DNA from 2 places in the Streptomyces sp. NPDC056161 genome. Region 1 is predicted to be linked to the other one. Evidence: riboswitches for the same ligand, from Rfam matches in the RefSeq annotation. Region 1 holds a riboswitch; the other holds the start of a gene.
The links. Region 1 has a riboswitch for thiamine pyrophosphate ahead of thiC (phosphomethylpyrimidine synthase ThiC). Riboswitches for the same ligand answer to the same signal wherever they lie in the genome.

Region 1 (3,387 bases):
CGCCGGGACCGCCGCCCCCACGGGAGCCGGGGCTGCCGGCCCCGGCCGGTCGGCCGACACGACCAGCGCCGCCAGCGCCGTGGTGACCGGCACCGAGGCGACCAGACCGATCGAGCCCACCAGGGTGCGGACGATCTCCTCTGCCACCAACTCGCTGTTGGCGACCGTGTCGACACTGCTCTGCGCGATCGAGAAGAGCAACAGCAGCGGCAGAGCGGCGCCGGCGTAGGCGAGGACGAGCGTGTTGACGACGGACGCGATGTGGTCACGGCCGATGCGGATGCCCGCGCGGTACAGCCCGCGCCAGCCCATCGAGGGATTGGCCTCGTGCAGTTCCCAGACGGCGGACGTCTGTGTCACCGTCACGTCGTCCAGGACGCCCAGCGAGCCGATGATGACGCCGGCCAGGAGCAGACCGCTCATGTCGATCGACGGGTACAGACCGTGGATCAGGCCGGTGTTGTCGTCCGTGTTGCCCGTCAGCGCCGCCCAGCCGATGAACCCGGAGCCGAGGACGCCGATCAGCAGCAGCGAGACCAGCGTGCCGAGGACAGCCACCGAGGTCCGGGCCGACAGGCCGTGGCAGATGTACAGGGCGATCAGCATGATGGCACTCGAACCGATCACGGCCACGACCAGTGGATTCGAGCCCTGTAGAACGGCGGGCAGGATGAAGAGGGTCAGCACCAGGAAGCTGATGGCAAGGGCGACGAGCGCCATCACGCCCCGCAGTCGGCCCACCACCACGACGGCGAGCGCGAAGATGCCGGCGAGCAGTGCCAGCGGGAGCTTCCGGTTCACATCGGTGACCGAGTACTGAAGGTCCTTCGGTGCCGACGGCTCGTAGGCGACGACCACCTTCTCGTTCTGGTGCAGTTGCCGTGGCTGGTCCGGCTGCACGATCTCCGTGAACGTACGGCCCTTGTCCTTGCCGGTGTCGACCCGGACGGTGGCCTTCTTGCAGGTACCGGTGGCCTGCTGCTGTGCCGAGTTGCCCTCGGCGGTGGAGGTGTCGCCGGTCGGGGTGTCCCCCGAGGCGTTCACCGACTTGCAGCTCACCGCGACGACCTGGGTGACCGTGGCCTGCTGCGTCTGCCGGTCGAAGCCGACCCCGGTGCGCTCGTGCGGCGGGGCCCCGCCGGGCCAGAGCACCACGAGCCCGACGACGACCGCCGCCGTGAACGGGATGAGGACGGCCGCGATGACCTTGCGCAGATGCTTGGAGACGGGCGCCGCGGGCCCGTGGCTGTGACTGTGGCCGTGTCCGTGTGCATGGCCGTGTCCGTGGCCCTCACCGGGGCTCTGGCCGGAACCCTGACCGACTCCCGGACCGTGTTCATGGCCCGGACCACGGTTGTGTCCGGCACCGGGACCGTGGCCCGCGTGGCCGTGTCCGCCGCCCTGCTCGGAGCCGCGTCTGCGCTGCGGCTCGGGTGGGGGGGACGGGGACTGCTGCATCGTGGTCACCGACCGATCATCGCAAGAACGACAGGGGCCCTCTGTTCACCGCGCCCGAAGTGACGCTAGCGTGGAGGCACCTTTGCACACGCGGGAGCTCGGAGCACCGGGCTGAGAGGGCGCTGACCTCCGTATTCGCGATGTTTCACGTGGAACGATCGATGTTTCACATGGAACACCGATGAACGGAAGCCGCTGCGTCGACCGCTGAACCTGTTACCGGGTAATGCCGGCGTAGGGAGTAGGTCTCATGACCAACAAGGACGAACGCACGCCTGTCTCCACGCAGCACGCGACGATCGGAGCCGTCAACGGATCCGACGGCGTCGAGGGCGCGACGACGGGGAAGTCCATCGGCTGGCACAAGGGGTATGTCGAGGGCTCACGCTCCGACCTGCACGTGCCTGTCCGTCAGGTGCACCTCACCAACGGGAAGTCGGTCACGCTGTACGACACCTCGGGGCCGTACACCGATCCGCTCGTCGAGACCGATGTCCGTAGGGGCCTGCCGCCGCTGCGGGAGAGCTGGATCATCGCTCGCGGGGACACGGAGGAGTACGCGGGCCGTCCCGTCCGCCCCGAGGACGACGGAATCAAGCACACCTCGCCGCGCGGCGGGCTGCGCAACCTGGACGCCGTCTTCCCCGGCCGCCCCAGGCAGCCGCGCCGGAGCCGTGACGGCGTCGCGGCGGTCACGCAACTCGCCTATGCGCGACGTGGCGAGATCACTCCGGAAATGGAGTTCGTGGCGATCAGGGAGAACGTTTCTCCCGAGGTGGTCCGCGAGGAGATCGCCGCGGGACGGGCCGTCCTGCCGGCCAACGTCAACCACCCGGAGATCGAGCCGATGATCATCGGTAAACGGTTCCTGGTGAAGGTCAACGCCAACATCGGCAACTCGGCGGTGACCTCCTCCATCGAGGAGGAGGTCGAGAAGATGACCTGGGCGACCCGCTGGGGGGCCGACACGGTCATGGACCTGTCCACCGGCCGCAACATCCACACCACTCGCGAGTGGGTGCTGCGCAACTCCCCCGTCCCCATCGGCACGGTGCCGCTCTACCAGGCGCTGGAGAAGGTCGACGGCAGGGCCGAGGAACTGACCTGGGAGATCTACAAGGACACGGTCATCGAGCAGGCCGAGCAGGGCGTGGACTACATGACGGTCCACGCGGGCGTCCGGCTGCCGTACGTGCCGCTGACCGCGAACCGCAAGACCGGCATCGTCTCGCGCGGCGGCTCGATCATGGCGGCCTGGTGCCTTGCGCACCACAAGGAGTCGTTCCTGTACGAGAACTTCGAGGAACTGTGCGAGATCCTCGCCGCCTACGACGTCACGTACTCGCTCGGCGACGGCCTGCGCCCCGGTTCGATCGCGGACGCCAACGACGAGGCGCAGTTCGCGGAACTGCGCACGCTCGGGGAACTCAACCGGATCGCCCAGCGTTTCCATGTACAGACGATGATCGAGGGCCCGGGACATGTCCCGATGCACAAGATCAAGGAGAACATCGACCTGCAGCAGGAGATCTGCGATGAAGCTCCGTTCTATACGCTCGGCCCGCTGACGACGGACGTCGCTCCGGCCTACGATCACATCACCTCCGGCATCGGGGCCGCGATGATCGCCTGGTGGGGCACGGCGATGCTCTGCTACGTCACGCCCAAGGAGCACCTGGGCCTGCCCAACCGGGACGACGTCAAGACCGGCGTCATCACCTACAAGATCGCTGCCCACGCGGCCGACCTCGCCAAGGGACACCCGGGCGCCCAGGAGTGGGACGACGCGTTGTCCGACGCCCGGTTCGAGTTCCGGTGGGAGGACCAGTTCAACCTCGCCCTGGACCCGGACACGGCACGGGAGTTCCACGACGAGACGCTCCCGGCCGAGCCCGCCAAGACGGCCCACTTCTGCTCCATGTGCGGACC
Region 2 (3,387 bases), on a different contig from region 1:
CGCTCCGGTTGCTGCGACCGGGTGACGGCCGAGGCCAGCATGACCCCCGCGCACCCCAGCTCCATCGCAAGCGCCACGTCCGACGCCGTACCGGCTCCCGCGTCCAGGATCACCGGTACGCGCGCGTGCTCCACGATCAGCTGGAAGTTGTGCGGATTGCGGATCCCGAGCCCGGAACCGATCGGCGAGCCGAGCGGCATCACCGCCGCGCACCCCACGTCCTCCAGCTTCCGCGCCAGCACGGGATCGTCGTTCGTGTACGGCAGCACCGTGAAACCGTCGTCCACCAGGGTCTCCGCCGCGTCCAGCAGCTCGATCGGGTCCGGCAGCAGTGTCCGCTCGTCGGCGATCACCTCAAGTTTGATCAGATCGGACCCGAGCGCCTCCCGGGCCAGCCGCGCGGTCAGCACCGCCTCGCCCGCGGTGAAGCAGCCCGCCGTGTTGGGCAGCACCCGGATGCCGAGCCGTTCCAGGACCGAGAGCACGGACCCGTGCACATCGGGGTCGACCCGGCGCATCGCCACGGTGGTCAGCTCCGTTCCGGAGGCGACCAGCGCCCGCTCCAGCACGTCGAGGCTGGGCGCACCGCCCGTACCCATGATCAACCGGGACGTGAAGGACGTACCGCCGAGGACGAAGGGATCGTCGGCCATGGCTCAGCCTCCTTGGACGGCGGTGAGGACTTCGACGCGGTCCCCCTCGCTCAGGGCGGTGGCGGGCCACTGCGCGCGCGGGACGACGGTTTCGTTGAGCGCGGCGGCCACTCCGCCGGCCGCCGTGGTGAGGGTCTGCACGAGGGCGTCGAGGGCCGTGCCGGGCGCGATCTCCCGGTGCTCCCCGTTGACGGAGATGATCATGCGGGCTGCTCCGTGAGGGCGGCGGCGCCGAAGCGCGCGGGGGTGAACGGACGGGCCTCCTCCGGGAGCGTCCCGGTGGCCAGGAGGTGCGCCATGACATCCCCGGTGACCGGGGTGAGCAGCACACCGTTGCGGTAGTGCCCGGTGGCCACGTGCAGCCCGTCGAGCGCGGTCGGGCCGAGCAGCGGCGCGTTGTCCGGGGAGCCGGGCCGCAGCCCGGCCCGGGTCTCGGTCAGCGGCAGTTCGGTGATCCCGGGCACCAGCTCGTGCGCGTCCCGCAGCAGCTCGTACACGCCGCCCGCGGTCACCGTGGTGTCCCAGCCCAGTTCCTCGTCGGTCGCCCCGACGACCAGTTCACCGTTCTCCCGCGGCACCAGGTAGACCTGGCTGCCGCGCACCACGGCCCGCACGGTCCGGCTCAGGAACGGCGCGTACCGCTTCGGCACGGTCAGCCGCAGCACCTGGCCCTTCACCGGCCGCACCGGCGGCAGCACGGCCTCCGGCAGGCCCGCCAGCCGGCCGCTCAGGCTGCCGGCCGCGAGCACCAGCTGACCGGCAGCCAGTTCGGTGCCGTCCCCGGTGGTCACCCCGACGGCCCGGTCCCGGCGCACCGCGCAGCGCTCGGCCCAGGCGCGATGGAACACCACTCCCGCCCGTTCGCAGGCTGCCAGCAGTGCCGCCGCCAGCCGCCGCGGGTCGATCTGGTGGTCGCCGTCCACCCGCAGCCCGCCCCGCACCCCCGGCGCGAGCATCGGCTCCAGACGACGGCAGTCCCGGCCGGACAGCCACTCGGACTCAAGACCGGAGCGCTGTTGCAGTTCGTGCAGGTCGCGCAGGTGCGCGCGGTCGTCGGCGTCCAGTGCGACGGCGAGCGTGCCGCACCGGCGGTAGCCGAGGTCGCGGCCGGTCAGCTCGGTCAGCTCGGCCGCGAAGTCCGGATAGCGGCGCGCCGAGGCCAGGTTCAGGCCGAGCAGCGTCTGCTCGCCGTGGTGCAGTTCGGTGACCGCGGCCAGCATGCCGGCCGCGACCTGCGCGGCCCCGCCACCCGGCTCGGGATCCACGACGGCCGTGGCGAATCCGCGCTGCGCGGCCCGCCAGGCCGTGACCAGGCCGATGATTCCGCCCCCGATGACGAGGACATCTGACGTACGTGACGACATGGGCGTCCAGCCCCTCCCTTCGCCGGCATGACCCGGATCAGGTTCGTACGGTCGGAGGCCGCCAGCCTCCCTCTCAGCCCGGTGCGTCCGGGCTCCCGCGAGTGCTTGTACGGTGGCCACCCTAGCCCGCCGCCGCCCGCCTCGAAAAGGAAGCCTCGGCCCGCACCGCGCTCGCGGCCCCGGCCCGCACCGCGCTCGGCGGGCTCCGGTCGCACCGCGCTCACGGCCTCCGCACCGCGCTCACGGCCTCCGCACCGCGCTCACGGCCTCCGCACCGCGCTCACGGCCTCCGCACCGCGCTCACGGCCCCCGCACGCGGCTCGGCGGGCTCCGGTGGGCGGCGCGGCGCGCACGGAAGAACGGCCGGCACGGGCCCCTGGCGGACACCGGACGATCCCGTGTGCAGCAGGTCACCCAGCATGCCCCCTGCCTGACAAAACGTCAGTTGACTATGGTGATCAGCGTGAGCCAGCAGACGCAGCAACGGAGCACGTCACAGGTGCGGCGCGTGGTCGTCGCCGGCGCGGGCATGGCCGGGGTGCAGACCGCGGTCGCCCTGCGGGAACAGGGGTTCAAGGGCATGGTGACCGTGGTCGGCGCGGAGCCCCACGCGCCGTACGACCGGCCACCGCTGTCCAAGGCCGTGCTGCTCGGCAAGGTCGAGGGCTCCGCCTTCGACGTCGATTTCGGCGCGCTCGGCATCGACCTCGAACTGGGCCGGGAGGCGCTCGGCGTGCGCCCCGGCGACCACGAGCTGGACACCGCGGCCGGTCCGGTGCCGTACGACGTCCTGGTCCTCGCCACCGGCGCCGAACCGATCCTGCTGCCCGGCGCGGAGGGCGTCCCCGGCGTGCACCTGCTGCGCACCCTCGACGACGCCCAGGCGCTGCGGCCGGTGCTCGCCCGGCAGCACGACATCGTGGTCGTCGGCGCGGGCTGGATCGGGGCCGAGTTCGCCACGGCGGCCCGCGAGGCGGGCTGCGCGGTCACGGTCGTCGAGGCCGCCGACCGCCCGCTCGCGGGCGCGCTCCCGGCCGAGGTCACGGCGCCGATGGCGGCCTGGTACGCGGACAGCGGCACCGAACTGCGCACCCACGCGCGCGTGGCGCGCGTCGAGCCCGGTGCGGTGGTGCTCGACGACGGCTCGCGGCTGCCCGCGGGCGCCGTCGTGGTCGGCATCGGCGCCCGCCCCGCCACCGCCTGGCTGGCGGGTTCCGGCATCGAGCTGGGCGCCCATCGCGAGGTCGTGGCCGACGACCATCTGCGCGCCTCCGCGCCGGACGTCTACGCGGTCGGCGACTGCGCGTCCTTCCCCTCCGCCCGGTACGGCGAGCGCCTGCTCGTCCACCACTGGGACAACGCCCTCCAGG

Region 2: it holds a riboswitch for thiamine pyrophosphate, as region 1 does, so the genes downstream of both, thiO (glycine oxidase ThiO) here and thiC (phosphomethylpyrimidine synthase ThiC) in region 1, are expected to answer to the same signal.

Annotation. Positions count from the first base shown of each region.
Region 1 covers NZ_JBHJUV010000023.1:28,863-32,249, forward strand. The annotation lists gene ACFC09_RS22055 (YibE/F family protein) at 1-1,467, opposite strand, end outside; TPP riboswitch at 1,539-1,716, shown strand; gene thiC (phosphomethylpyrimidine synthase ThiC) at 1,709-3,387, shown strand, end outside.
Region 2 covers NZ_JBHJUV010000073.1:5,848-9,234, forward strand. The annotation lists gene ACFC09_RS40540 (thiazole synthase) at 1-653, opposite strand, end outside; gene thiS (sulfur carrier protein ThiS) at 657-857, opposite strand; gene thiO (glycine oxidase ThiO) at 854-2,017, opposite strand; TPP riboswitch at 2,015-2,126, opposite strand; gene ACFC09_RS40555 (NAD(P)/FAD-dependent oxidoreductase) at 2,469-3,387, shown strand, end outside.